DNA from 3 places in the Rathayibacter sp. VKM Ac-2803 genome. Region 2 is predicted to be linked to each of the others. Evidence: predicted binding sites of a transcription regulator. Region 2 holds the regulator's gene; each other region holds the start of a gene.

Region 1 (4,371 bases), 590 kb from region 2:
CTCACCCTCGAGGACGTCGTCATCAAGACGGTCGAGTCCGGCAGCATGACGAAGGACCTCGCGCTCCTCGTCGGACCGGACCAGGCCTGGCAGACGACCGAGGAGTTCCTCGCGACCCTCGACGAGAACCTCAAGGCGCGCATGTCGGCCTGACCTCCGGCTCGTCAGAACGGCTCCGGCTCGCGGGAATCCTCCGATTCCGCGAGCCGGAGCCGTTTCTGCGAGCCCGACCCGGGTCAGAGCGCCCGGGCGAGCGCCTCCATCGCGGCGCCGGCGTCGGCGCCCGTCGGCATCAGCACGACGCTCGACGCGCCGGCCGCGTGCAGTTCGCCGATCCTGGCCCGGGCGGCGTCGGGGGTGCCGACGACCGACAGCTGGTCGACCCACTCGTCCGGCAGGTCGCGCACGAAGGAGGCTCGGTCGGCGCTCCGCTCGCGCAGGCGCGCGAACTCGTCGGCGAAGGGCAGCGGGGCGAGATGCGGCGCCCAGTCCGGCTCGCCGATCCACTCGAGACCGGGGCGCACCTGCGCCCGCGCGGCTGCAGAGTCGTCGTCGACGGCGGCGACGTTGTAGGCGACCACTCGTCCGGGCGTCGCCATCCGCTCGAGGGCGGCGGTGATGTACTCCGGAGTGACCGGCTCGGCCAGCACGACGCCGTCGGCGATCCTGCCCGCGAGCTCCAGGGACTTGGGTCCCCGCACTCCCGCCAGCAGCGGGGGAGCGACGGCGGGTGGCGACTCGAGGCGGAGCCCGTCGAGCGTCACGTACCGGCCTGCGCGGGTCGTCTCCTCGCCGGCGAGCAGCGAGCGGATCGCGTCGAACTGCTCCTCGAGGAGCGTCAGCGGGCTCTGCGGCCACACGCCGAGGCCGCGCATCCAGTGCGGCATGCCGTGGCCGATGCCGGCGTGGAGGCGACCGGGGAACATCTCGGCGAGGGTGCCGAGCTCCATCGCGGTGAAGGCGGCCGTGCGCGCGGCGGCGGGGAGGATGCCGATGCCGACCACGATCCGCTCGGTCGCCGCGAGCACGGCGGCGGCCTGCGCGATCCCGCCGCGGAAGCCGAGGTCCTCGACCACCCACAGCTCGTCGAAGCCGAGCGCCTCGGCGCGTCGGGCGTAGGACAGGACCTGGGCGGCCGGGAGGTCGCGGGGGAGCAGGATTCCGACGGCGGCGTCGGGCGTGGGAGCGGACATCCTCCCAACATAGGGCTGCGGCCGCTCGCACCCCGGGCCGGAACGACCGAGGGCCCGCCGCTCGGAAGCGGACGGGCCCTCGATCGCGGAGCGGATCACTCGGAGCGCGACTCGCTGAGCCGGACCTGCTCGGGCCTCGCGCTCGAGACCACCTCGATCCTCCGCGACCTGGCCTTCTCGCTCACGGGGATGGTCACCGAGAGGACGCCGTTGTCGTACGACGCCGAGATGCGCTCGGTGTCGACGCCCTGGCCGAGGCTCAGCTGGCGGACGAAGGTCGCGGACTGGCGCTCCCGGGTGATCCAGGTGACGTCCTCGCCGCTCGCCACCGTGCGCTGGGCGCGGATCGTGAGCAGCTGGCCGTCGACGTCGACGTCCACCGACCCGGGGTCGATACCGGGCAGGTCGGCCGTGAGGACGTAGTGGTCGCCGTCGCGGTAGAGGTCGATCGGCATGCGGCGGGGGCCCTGGCCGGGCGAGAAGAGGGCGGAGGCGAAGCGGTCGAGCTCGCGGATCGGGTCGTAGGTGACGGCCATCGAAATCACTCCATTCAGTCGTGCAACGGATCAATTCCCAGAGTTGAGTCGAAGTGACTCAATGCCAGGAATTTAGCACTCGACCCGGGAGAGTGCCAACTGTCCTCGTCCCCAATCCGGTGACTTCGTTACCTGTTCGTAACAGAGCCGAGCGATCCAGTTCGTAGGGTCGATTCAGTGCGGGAGCCGATCCGGCTCCCAGCGATTGTGAGTAAGGACATCGATTGCCGATCCACCCCTCCCACCGTCCACCCGTTCGTCGAACCGAGAGGCGGATCCTGGCAGGGCTCGCTGTGCTCGGTGTCGCCGCCTCGGCCGCGTTCGCCTCCACCGCGGCGTCCGCGGCTCCCGTCGTCGGGAGCGCGTCGCTCGTCGGCGGCCTGTCGTCGCTGCAGAGCTTCGACGACGGCGACTACGTCGTCACTCTGGTCGAGCCCGCCGCGGCCACCTACGAGGGCACCGACGCCCGCTTCGCCCGCACGGCTCCCGACGCCGGATCGCAGCTGCAGGCGCGGTCCGCCCCCGTCGAGGACTACTCGGCGCACCTCGAGCGGCGACAGGACGACGTCGCCGCCGCCGTCGATGCCGAGATCGGCTACCACTACACGGTCACGCTCAACGGCTTCTCGGCCGAGCTGACCGGCGCGCAGGCGAGCCGCCTCGCGAACCGCAAGGACGTCGCCCAGGTGCGCGAGATCGAGGACCTCACCCTCGACCGCGCGGTCCAGCCGACGACGCTTCAGGCCCCGACCGCCTCCGGGATCCCCGTCCCCGACACCGGCCAGGAGCCCTCGACGAGCTTCCTCGGCCTCGACGGCCCCGACGGCGTCTGGAACGAGCTCGGCGGCATCGACGAGGCCGGCGCGGGCGTCGTGGTCGGCGTCATCGACTCCGGCATCGCACCCGAGAACCCGTCGTTCGCCGGCGCTCCGCTCGCGACGACTCCGGGAGCCGCGCCCTTCACGAACGGCACCACCGTCACCTACCCGAAGTCCGACGGCAGCGACTTCGTCGGCGCCTGCGTGAGCGGCGCCGACGCGTCGCAGCAGTGGACCGGCGAGGAGTGCAACCAGAAGCTGATCGGTGCGCGCTGGTTCCTCGGCGACTCCGAGCCCGCCGGCTCGCCCGACAATCCCGAGTACCTCTCGCCGCGCGACGCGGACGGCCACGGCTCGCACACCGCCTCGACGGCCGCCGGCAACGCGGGCGTCGACGCGAGTGTCGACGGTTACGACTACGGCTCGATCTCGGGCGTCGCTCCCGCGGCGAAGGTCGCCGCGTACAAGGTCTGCTGGAACGGCGACGTCGACGGCACGGACGACGACGACTTCTGCTCGGGCCCCGGCATCCTCGCGGCGATCGACGCCGCGACCAGCGACGGCGTCGACGTGATCAACTTCTCGATCGGCGGCGGCTCGGCCACCTCCACGCTCACGCTCATCGACGAGGCGTTCCTCAACGCCGCCGCCGCGGGTGTCTTCGTGGCGGCCTCGGCCGGCAACTCCGGTCCGGGCGACTCGACCCTCGACCACGCCTCGCCGTGGTACACGACGGTCGCCGCCTCCTCGATCCCGACCTACACGGCCACCGCCACCCTCGGTGACGGCCAGGCGTTCCCCGGCGGATCGATCACCGTCCACGAGGACGTCACCGGCCCTCTCGTGAACAGCGCGGACGTCGTCCTCGCCGGGGCCGAGACTCCGGAGATCTGCGAGACCGGCACCCTCGACCCCGCGAAGGTCTCTGGCAAGGTCGTCGCCTGCACCGCGGGCGTCACGGCCCGCGTGTCCAAGTCGGCCGAGGTCGAGCGGGCGGGCGGCATCGGCATGCTGCTGCTCAACCCGTTCCCCAATGCGCTGCACGTCGACGACCACTCGGTCCCGAGCATCCAGATCGACTCGGAGGCGTACGACGCCATCACCGCCTACGCGTCCACCCCGGGCGCGACCGTGACGCTCAGCGAGGGCAACACCTCCGGGATCGCGATCGCGGTGCCCCAGGTCGCCGGATTCTCGTCGCGCGGACCGGCCGAGGCCGACGGAAGCGATGTGCTGAAGCCCGACCTCACGGCGCCCGGCGTCGCGATCCTGGCCGACAGCTTCAACGCCGAGGGCGACGATCCCGCCTTCGCGTTCGAGTCCGGCACCTCGATGTCGTCGCCGCACATCGCGGGGCTCGCCGCGCTGATCCTCGGCGCGAGCCCGAACGCGTCGCCGTCGGCCGTCAAGTCGGCCATGATGACGACCTCCTACGACAGCGTCGACCAGTCGGGGAACGCCTCCGAGGACGTCTTCGCCCAGGGCGCCGGTCACGTCGATCCGACCGCCTTCCTCGACCCCGGACTGATCTACGACAGCGGTCCGAGCGACTGGATCGCGTTCCTCAAGGGCGCGGGCTACGTGTTCGACCCCGATCCCGCGATCGACCCGATCGAGGCGATCGACCCGTCCGACCTCAACCAGGCCTCGATCGCCATCGGCGCACTGGCCGGAACGCAGACCGTCACCCGCACGGTGACCTCGACCGCTCCCGGCACGTACACCGCGTCGCTCGACATCCCCGGTGTCGACACCGGGGTGTCGCCGTCCACCCTCTCCTTCACCGGAGCGGGCCAGACGGCCGAGTACACGGTCACCTTCACC
Region 2 (4,371 bases):
GACCGGCGCCTTCGGCGCGATGTCGGTGATGGCGAGGATGCGCTCGTTCTCGAACACCACGTCGGCAGGGATCTCGCCCCGGACGATGCGGGTGAAGACGGTCGGTTCGCTCATGCGTCCATCGTAAAGGCGGGCACCGGCACTCGGGGGCGCCGTTCGCCGAGGGCGCGCGTCACCAGCGGCCGAGTCGCGCCGAGAGCACGGCGATGGCGGCCGGTCCGGCGGTCGAGGTGCGCAGCACGGAGTCGCCCAGCGCGACGGCCTCGGCCCCCGCCTCCTCGAGCGCTCGCAGCTCCTCCGGGGCGATGCCGCCCTCGGGGCCGACGACCAGCACGAGGTCGCGCCCGTCGGGCACCACGGCCGAGAGCCGGGAGGCGGCACCGGGCTCGAGGACGAGGATCCGCGCGGTCGCGGCGCGCTCCACGACTCCGCGCAGAGCCGTCAGGGCCGACACGTCGGGCACGCGGGCCCGGAGGGACTGCTTGCTCGCCTCGCGGACGATGCTGCGCCAGCGCTCCCGGCCCTTCTCCTCCTTCGTCCCGGACCACCGGGACACGGAGCGGGCGGCCTGCCACGGCACGACCTCGTCGACTCCCAGCTCGGTCGCCGCCTGGATCGCGAGCTCGTCGCGGTCGCCCTTGGCGAGGGCCTGCACCAGCACGAGGCGGGGGGACGGCGCCGCCGCCTCCTCGACCGACTCGACGAGGAGCGCGACGCGCGACGCCTCCGCGCTCTCGACGACCGCCGTCGCGACCCGCCCGCGTCCGTCACCGACGCGCACGGTCTCGCCCGCGCGCAGACGGCTGACCGTGGCGGCGTGGCGCGCCTCCGCCCCGGTCAGCACGAGCCGACCGCCGGAGACGAAGTCGCCGGAGTCGAGCGACTCGTCGATGTAGTGGTGCGCCACGCCCGGGTCAGCCCAGGAAGCGGTCGCGGAGCTTCGAGAACAGCCCCTGCTGGAAGTGGGTGAGCGCCGGCTTCTGCGGCTTGTAGTGCTTCGCGAACTCCTGGACGAGCTCGCGCTCGCGGTGGCCGAGCTTGGTGGGGGTGACCACCTGGATGCCGATGCGCAGGTCGCCGCGCCCGTTGCCGCGCAGGCGCGTGACTCCGCGACCCTTGATCGTGACGATCTCGGTGCTCTGCGTGCCGGGCTTGACCTCGATCTCGATGTCGCCGTCGAGCGCGGCGAGCGTCGCGGTCGAGCCGAGGATCGCATCCGTCATCTGCACCTCGAGGGTGCAGAGCAGATCGTCGCCGTTGCGGCTGAAGACGTCGTGGTGCTTGACCTTGATCTCGAGGTAGAGGTCGCCGTTGGGGCCGCCGGCCGGGCCGACCTCTCCGCTGCCCGGCATCTGCAGACGCAGACCGGTGTCGACGCCGGCGGGGACGTCGACGGGGATCGTGCGGCGCGCGCGGACGCGGCCCTGGCCCTGGCAGGTGGAGCACGGGGTCGCGATGACGGTGCCGTAGCCGCGGCAGGTGCCGCAGGGGCTCGCGGTCATCACATTGCCCAGCAGCGAGCGGACCGTGCGCTGGATCTGGCCGGAGCCGTGGCAGATGTCGCAGGTGACCGGCGAGGTGCCGGGCTGGCAGCACGACCCCTGGCAGGTCTCGCAGAGCACGGCGGTGTCGACCTCGAGGTCGCGGTGGGTGCCGAAGATGACCTCGTCGAGCGAGACCTCGACCCGCAGGAGGGCGTCCTGCCCGCGCTCGCGCCGCGATCGCGGGCCGCGCGACGAGCCCTGGGCGCCCTGGCCGAAGAAAGTCTCGAAGATGTCGCCGAAGCCGCCGAAGCCCTGCGCGCCGCCCGGGAAGCCCTCCTGGGGCCCGCGGTCGTACTGCTGGCGCTGCTGGGCGTCACTCAGGACGTCGTAGGCGTGCGTGACGAGCTTGAAGCGCTCCGAGGCATCCGCACTGGGGTTGACGTCGGGGTGCAGCTCGCGCGCGAGGCGGCGGTACGCCTTCTTGATCTCGTCGGCGGAGGCGTCGCGGGCGACGCCCAGCACTTCGTAGTGATCGGCCACAGGTGGCTTCGTCCTTCGTTCGTGGGTCGGTGCGCCGGGCACGGCGGACCTGTCGGGAGCCGGAGGGACCGGCGGAGGATCGGTGTCACTCCTCGCCGAGGAGGCGGGAGAGGTAGCGGGCGACGGCTCTGACCGCCGCGATGTTGCCGGAGTAGTCCATCCGGATCGGCCCGAGGACGCCGAGGCGCGAGACCTGACCGCCCGCGGTGTTGTAGCCGCTGGTGAGGACGGACGTCTCCTGGAGGCCGAAGGGCGCGTTCTCGCGGCCGATGCGGACCGAGATCCCTCGCGGGTCGGGAGTCATCTCGGCGAAGAGGCGCAGAAGCTCGACCTGCTCCTCGATCGCCTCGAGGACGGGGTAGATGCTGCCCGAGAAGTCCTCCTCGGTGCGCACGAGGTTCGCGGCGCCCGCCATGACCAGGCGGTCCTGTCGATTGGCGCCGACCTGCTCGAGCAGGGTCTGCAGGATCGGCGCGAGCGTCTCGCGTCGCTCCGGGGCGAACCGCTCGGCAGCGGACTGCAGCGTCTCGGCGGCCGCCTGGAGGCCGAGGCCGAGGACGGCGGTGTTGAGCTTGGCGCGGATCTCGCCGAGCAGCTCGTCGTCGACGTCGGCCGGCGTCTCGAGCACCCGCTGGTCGACGCGGCCGGTGTCGGTGATCAGCACCGAGAGGAGGCGTCGCGGGGCGAGGGCCACCAGCTCGACGTGCCGGATGCGGGCGGCGCCGAAGGAGGGGTACTGCACGAGGGCGACGCTGTTGGTCAGCTGCGAGAGCAGCCGCACCGTCTTGACCAGGACCTCGTCGAGATCGGGACTCTGACCGAGGAAGGTCTCGATGGCCTGCCGCTGCGCCGCGGTCAGCGGACGCAGATGGGTGAGCTGGTCGACGAAGAGCCGGTAGCCCTTGTCGGTGGGCACGCGGCCGGAGGAGGTGTGCGGGGCCGCGATGAGCTCCTCCTCCTCGAGCTGGGCCATCTCGTTGCGGATGGTCGCCGCCGAGACTCCGAACGCATGGCGCTCGACGATCGACTTCGAGCCGACCGGCTCGCGATGCGCGACGTAGTCCTGCACGATGACGCGCAGCACCTGGAGACCCCGCTCCGTCACCATGCGATCGACCTCCCGTCGTGCTGCTCGTGCACCTCGTCGCGGGCCCTGGCACTCCGCGAGAGTGAGTGCCAATCATAACCGCGTGCGAGGGAGCGGGGCGGGGTTGCGCTCGGAACGGCGTGGTGCTCGGGACATTGCCCGCGGGCGGCGGCGGCAGTACCGTGAGCGCGCGGTCGGAGGCGGTCGACGCGCGACCGGCCGGTGCGCACGTCTCCCGACGCGCGCCGGAGCGCGTCTTCTGAGAGGAATCGACCATGTCATCCCCCGACGCAGGCGGGTCACCGCAGCCCGCTCCCCGCCCCGCCGCCGCCCCGCTCACCGAGTCGGAGGACCGCCAGTGGGCCTCGTTCGCCCACCTCGGCGGCATCCTGTCCTTCCTCCCGTCGCTCATCATCTGGCTCGTCTTCAAGGAGCGCGGGCGATTCACCGAGGCGGAGGCGAAGGAGGCGCTCAACTTCCAGATCACGCTGATGATCGTCCACGTGGTCGCGTGGATCCTCTCGGCGACGATCGTCGGAGCGATCATCGGCATCCCTCTGGACCTCGCCGCCTGGGTCGTCTCGATCGTGTTCTCGATCCTCGGGTTCCTGAAGGCCAAGGACGGGGTCCCCTACCGCTACCCCTTCGCCGTCCGCCTCATCAAGTAGGACGACTCGCGCGACGCCCGCGCATGCCACGATGGACGCCGAGCGCTCGGGGGTCGCCCGACGCGCAGACGTCGGAAACAGGAGACCACCATGTCGGCCACCCCTCCCCCGCCCCCCGCCTACGGGACTCCCGCTCCGCCGCTCAACCCGGCGGACGAGAAGACCTGGGCGATCGTCACGCACGTCCTCGGGATCTTCTTCAGCTTCCTGCCGTCGCTGATCGTCTTCCTGGTGTTCAAGGGCCGCGGGCCGTTCCTCGAGGCCCACGCCAAGTCGGCCCTCAACTTCCACCTGACGACGCTCATCGCCTACGTCGCAGGCACGATCCTGACGTTCGTGTTCATCGGCGTGATCGTGTTCTTCGTCGTGCCGATCCTGGTCATCGTCTTCGGGATCATCGCGGCGGTCCGGGCGAGCGCGGGCGAGTACTACACGTACCCGCTGAGCATCCCGTTCTTCAAGTAGGAACGTCCGCGGAAGTAAGGCCGGAAGCCCCCTTGTTCCCGAAATCTCGGGATTCGGGGATTCCGGCCTTACTTGTGAGCCTCAGCCGTCGGTGAGGCGGCGGACGACCGCGTCGGCCAGCAGGCGG
Region 3 (4,371 bases), 650 kb from region 2:
CGCATCCGCTCGTTCCTGATCAAGGGGGATCCCATGACCACTCCGTACACGCCCGCCTCCGACCGCTACAACATCCTGGCGATCATCGGCTTCATCGCCTCGTTCTTCGTCTCGGTCGTCGGCATCGTGCTGGGCTTCATCGCCCTGTCGCAGATCAAGCGCACCGGAGAGAAGGGCCGCGGACTCGCCATCGCCGCCATCGTCATCGGCTTCGCCGCCGTCATCGTCTCGATCATCGCGTTCGTCGGGCTCTTCGCGCTCGCCGCGACCGCTCCCACCACCGGGTACTGACACCCGACGCGCCCCCTCCGATCCCGGAGGGGGCGCTCCGTCCGATGAGGGGAGACGCCGTGGACGACGAGCGCAGCAGCGAGCCGGTCGCGACCTACGCCGCCCCCTCCGGAGCGCCGTCGGCGGAGTACCCGCCGCCGTCCGAGCCCGTCGAGCCGCCGGTCGCCCCCGTCGTCCGTCCGCCGCTCAACGGGCTCGCCGTCGCCGCGCTGATCTGCGGTCTGCTCGGACTCGCCCCCGCCGCGATCGTGCTCGGCCACGTCGGCTTCGCGCAGGCCGGGCGCTCCGGCCAGCGCGGTCGCGGGATCGCCGTCGCCGGCTTCGTCCTCGGCTACCTGGTCGTCGTCCTCGCGGTCGCGGGCTGGTTCGCCTACACCGCCTTCGTGGGCGGACTGAGGTCCGACGGGTACCTCTCCGCCTGAGCGTCGCCGGCGCGCAGGCCCTAGGCTCGGCGGCATGAGCGACAGCACTCGGCCCGGCTCCGACGACGACCACCAGGGCTTCGTCCCCGTCCCTCCTGCGCCCCCGGCCCCTCCCATCCCGCCCGCTCCTCCGGCGCCCCCGGCCGCGACTGCGGCGCCCGCCGACCGTGCGGCGCCCCAGGCCCCCTCCGTGCCCCAGGCGCCGCCGTCGGAGGGCGAGTACGCGAGACCCGCGCAGCCGCCCGCGTACGGTGCGTCGGCGTACGGCGCTCCCGCCTACGGCACCCCCGCCGGCCCGCCCGCTCCCGGGTACGCCTACCCTCCTACGCCCGCCGCGCCGCCGCGCACGCTCAGTCTGGTCGGCATGATCCTCGGGATCGTGGGCCTCGTGATCACGATCTTCGCCTGGGGCTTCGGCTTCATCCTCTCGGCACCCGCGGTCGTGCTCGGCTTCCTCGGCCGACGCCGAGAGCCCGCCGCGCGCGGTTTCGCGCTCACCGCGATCATCACCGGGTTCGCCGGGATCACCGTGTCGCTGATCTACCTCGCGATCACCATCGTGCTCTTCGCCATCGCCCTGGGCGCAGCGGGCTCCTCGAGCGGATACTGAGCGCGGTCAGCCCGCCCGCTCGGCCAGCAGGGCACGGTGCCGGCCCTGCACCCGGGTCAGGATGAGGACCGCGCTGCCGGCGCCCTTGAGGCCGAGCTTCTTGCGGAACAGCGCCGGATCGAGGTCGACGCCGCGCTTCTTGATCTCGAGCACCCCGATCCCGCGCCCCTTCAGCTCCCTGGCCAGCGTCCGCTCGTCGAGCGGCAGCTCGGCCAGCACGCGGAAGCTGCGGAGGAACGGCGTCGTCGACGGAGCGTCCCCGGTGAGGTAGGCGATCCCGGGCGAGAGCATGCGCGAGCCGCTCGAGCGCGCGAGCTCGCCGAGCAGTCGAGCCCGGATCGCGGAGCCGTCGGGTTCGTGCACGAAGGCGCCGAGCTCGCCGACCTCCTCGTCCACGCTGTCGGAGGCGGCGGTGAGCTCCGACGCCCCGCCGGAGCCGAGCAGGAGGGCCGACCGGCGGATGCCCGGACGCGCCAGAGCGCCGAACCACAGACCTGTCTCGACCAGCTCGCCGTCGACCGAGACCCACTGCGCCTCGGCCTCGGCCGGGATGCGCCCGCGGTCGAAGCCGGGGCCGAGCTTGATGCCCGTCGGCCGGCGCTCGGCGAGACCGAAGGCGAACTCGAGCGAGGGGGAGTAGTCGTCGGGATCCTCGAGCCGCCGGGTCTCGCGGTGCCCGGCAGTGCGTCGCGCGGGGTCGAGGTAGACCGCATCGAAGCCGTCGAGGTCGAACGACTCGGCGTCGGCGTGCACGGCTCGGGCGGAGGGGAACGGAGCGAGGTTGAAGCTCGCGAGAGTCGCGGTGATCTCGTCGGCGTCCACGGCCGTCACCTCGAGGTCGATCGCCGCGAGCGCGAGGGCGTCGCCACCGATGCCGCTGCCGAGGTCGGCGACGCGCGTGGCTTTCGCCGCCGCGAACCGCCCGGCGTGCAGCGCGGCGACCCGGAGGCGCGTGGCCTGCTCGAGCCCCGCGTCGGTGAAGAGCATCGAGCGCGCGAACTCGCCGAACTTCGACTCGGCCCGCGCCCGGAGGCGCGCCTGGGTGAGGACGGCGGCGACCAGCCCCGGGGAGTGCCCCGCCGCTCGCAGCGTCGCGACCGCGCGCACGAGGTCGTCGGAGCGGTAGCCGTCGAGGCTGTCGAGGAGCCGGAGCCCCTCGGGGGAGAGGAGCTCGACCAGCTCGTCGCGTCGCATCCGGCCATGCTAGGCCACCGGCTGCTCACCCCGAGCCGACCGTCTTGGCACTCTGATTGCACGAGTGCCAGCCTTGCCTCTACAGTGGATCTAGCACTCTCGGAGCGTGTCTGCCAATGACTGCGCTCCGTCCCAACGTCGTCAAGAAAGAGGTCAACCGTGTCGGTGTCCATCAAGCCGCTCGAAGATCGCATCGTCATCAAGCAGGTCGAAGCGGAGCAGGTGACCGCTTCCGGTCTCGTCATCCCCGACACTGCCAAGGAGAAGCCGCAGGAGGGCGAAGTCGTCGCCGTGGGCCCCGGCCGCATCGACGACAACGGCAACCGCGTCCCCCTCGACGTCGCCGTGGGTGACAAGGTCATCTACTCCAAGTACGGCGGAACCGAGGTCAAGTTCGGTGGCGACGACCTCCTGGTCCTCTCCGCGCGCGACGTCCTCGCGGTCGTCGTCCGCTAGGACGCCCTCCGCTCCGGCGGTTCCGCGAAGGGCCCGGCGACTTCGGTCGCCGGGCCCTTCGTCGTCCCCGGCCGGTCCTCCTCGCGACAGGTGGCCTGATCCGACCGGCGCGTGACCGTCGAGAGCCGTACGGCGCTCGAACGGCTGCGTAGCATCGGGGGAGTGTCCGCCTCCCGTACTCCTTCAGACTCCTTCGGGCCCCCGACCGCCGACATCCCCGTCGGAGAGGGTGTGGAGGGGCCCGCCGCGGCGCGCGACTCCGGTGCGATGTCGTCGACGGGGCTGTGGTTCGGCTTCGGCGCGTACCTGCTCTGGGGCGCGATGCCGCTCTACTTCATCGCGATGGCGCCGGCCTCTCCGTTCGAGATCGTCGCGCTCCGGGTGCTCTTCTCGCTCGTCTTCTGCGCCGTGCTCCTCACGGTCACCCGCAGCTGGCCGGGCTTCCTCGGCCTCTTCCGCGAGCCGCGTCTCCTGGGGGTCATGGCGCTCGCCGGAGTGCTCATCTACGTCAACTGGCAGGTCTACGTCATCGCGACGACGACGGGCCACGTCATCGAGGCGGCCCTGGGCTACTTCATCAACCCGCTGGTCACGGTGCTGCTGGGCGTCATCGTGCTGCGCGAGCGCCTGCGCCGGGCGCAGTGGATCGCGATGGCGATCAGCGCGGTCGCCGTGCTGGTCATCGCGGTCGGGTACGGATCCTTCCCCTGGGTGTCGCTGGCGCTCGCCTTCTCGTTCGGTCTCTACGGCCTGGTCAAGAGCCGGGTCGGCGGGCGGATCGACGCGGTCGGCGGACTCACGCTCGAGACGCTGTGGCTGACTCCGCTCGCCCTCGTCCAGCTCGCCGTCGTCGGCTCGATGGTCGGCCTGACGATCGGCACGGAGGGGCCGGGTCACGCGCTCATCCTCGCCTCGGCGGGCATCGTGACGGCGGTGCCGCTCCTGCTGTTCGCGGGTGCCGCGCGCCGGCTGCCGCTGTCGATCGTCGGGTTCATCCAGTACCTGACGCCGATCCTGCAGTTCCTCGTCGGGGCCTTCGTGCTCCACGAGGCGATGCCGCCGGAGCGCTGGATCGGCTTCGCTCTCGTCTGGGCGGCCCTGGTGATCTTCTCAGTCGACCTGGTCGCCGCCGAGCGTCGGAGGCGCCGAACGGTGGCGTGAAGTGCGGATCGCGTTGCAGAGAGCGGTTGCTGCGGTCGAAAGTAACGATCGGGTCGCGAAACCCGTTCGTAACACGTCCGTATTGTTCACGGCTGCTCCGAAGGTTACGTTTGCCCAGCGGTTGCCTCCGGCACCGCTCTGACGACAACCACATCTCAAGGAGCAACATGGGCGTATACGCGAAGGCCGGTTCGGCCTCACGCGCGCGGACCCTCCGGGCAACCCTCGGCGGCGTCG

What was found. Region 2 encodes HrcA, which represses chaperone genes, less so after heat shock. Its sites were predicted from a motif close to TTNGCACTCGNNNNNNNCGAGTGCNAA; they were not measured.
Region 1: a site for HrcA is predicted at 1,802-1,828, ahead of GRS96_RS16185 (Hsp20/alpha crystallin family protein). Genes of this name have one in related genera too.
Region 3: a site for HrcA is predicted at 2,562-2,588, ahead of groES (co-chaperone GroES). Genes of this name have one in related genera too.

Annotation. Positions count from the first base shown of each region.
Region 1 covers NZ_WUCD01000001.1:3,456,074-3,460,444, reverse strand. The annotation lists gene GRS96_RS16195 (NADP-dependent isocitrate dehydrogenase) at 1-153, shown strand, start outside; gene GRS96_RS16190 (LLM class flavin-dependent oxidoreductase) at 237-1,193, opposite strand; gene GRS96_RS16185 (Hsp20/alpha crystallin family protein) at 1,289-1,729, opposite strand; gene GRS96_RS16180 (S8 family serine peptidase) at 2,023-4,371, shown strand, end outside.
Region 2 covers NZ_WUCD01000001.1:2,865,299-2,869,669, forward strand. The annotation lists gene GRS96_RS13445 (HIT domain-containing protein) at 1-114, opposite strand, end outside; gene GRS96_RS13450 (16S rRNA (uracil(1498)-N(3))-methyltransferase) at 173-907, opposite strand; gene dnaJ (molecular chaperone DnaJ) at 915-2,024, opposite strand; gene hrcA (heat-inducible transcriptional repressor HrcA) at 2,110-3,132, opposite strand; gene GRS96_RS13465 (DUF4870 domain-containing protein) at 3,387-3,779, shown strand; gene GRS96_RS13470 (DUF4870 domain-containing protein) at 3,870-4,244, shown strand; gene hemW (radical SAM family heme chaperone HemW) at 4,326-4,371, opposite strand, start outside.
Region 3 covers NZ_WUCD01000001.1:3,511,877-3,516,247, reverse strand. The annotation lists gene GRS96_RS16445 (DUF4190 domain-containing protein) at 34-291, shown strand; gene GRS96_RS16440 (DUF4190 domain-containing protein) at 351-713, shown strand; gene GRS96_RS16435 (DUF4190 domain-containing protein) at 748-1,323, shown strand; gene GRS96_RS16430 (class I SAM-dependent methyltransferase) at 1,330-2,517, opposite strand; gene groES (co-chaperone GroES) at 2,677-2,973, shown strand; gene rarD (EamA family transporter RarD) at 3,241-4,134, shown strand; gene GRS96_RS16415 (ABC transporter substrate-binding protein) at 4,302-4,371, shown strand, end outside.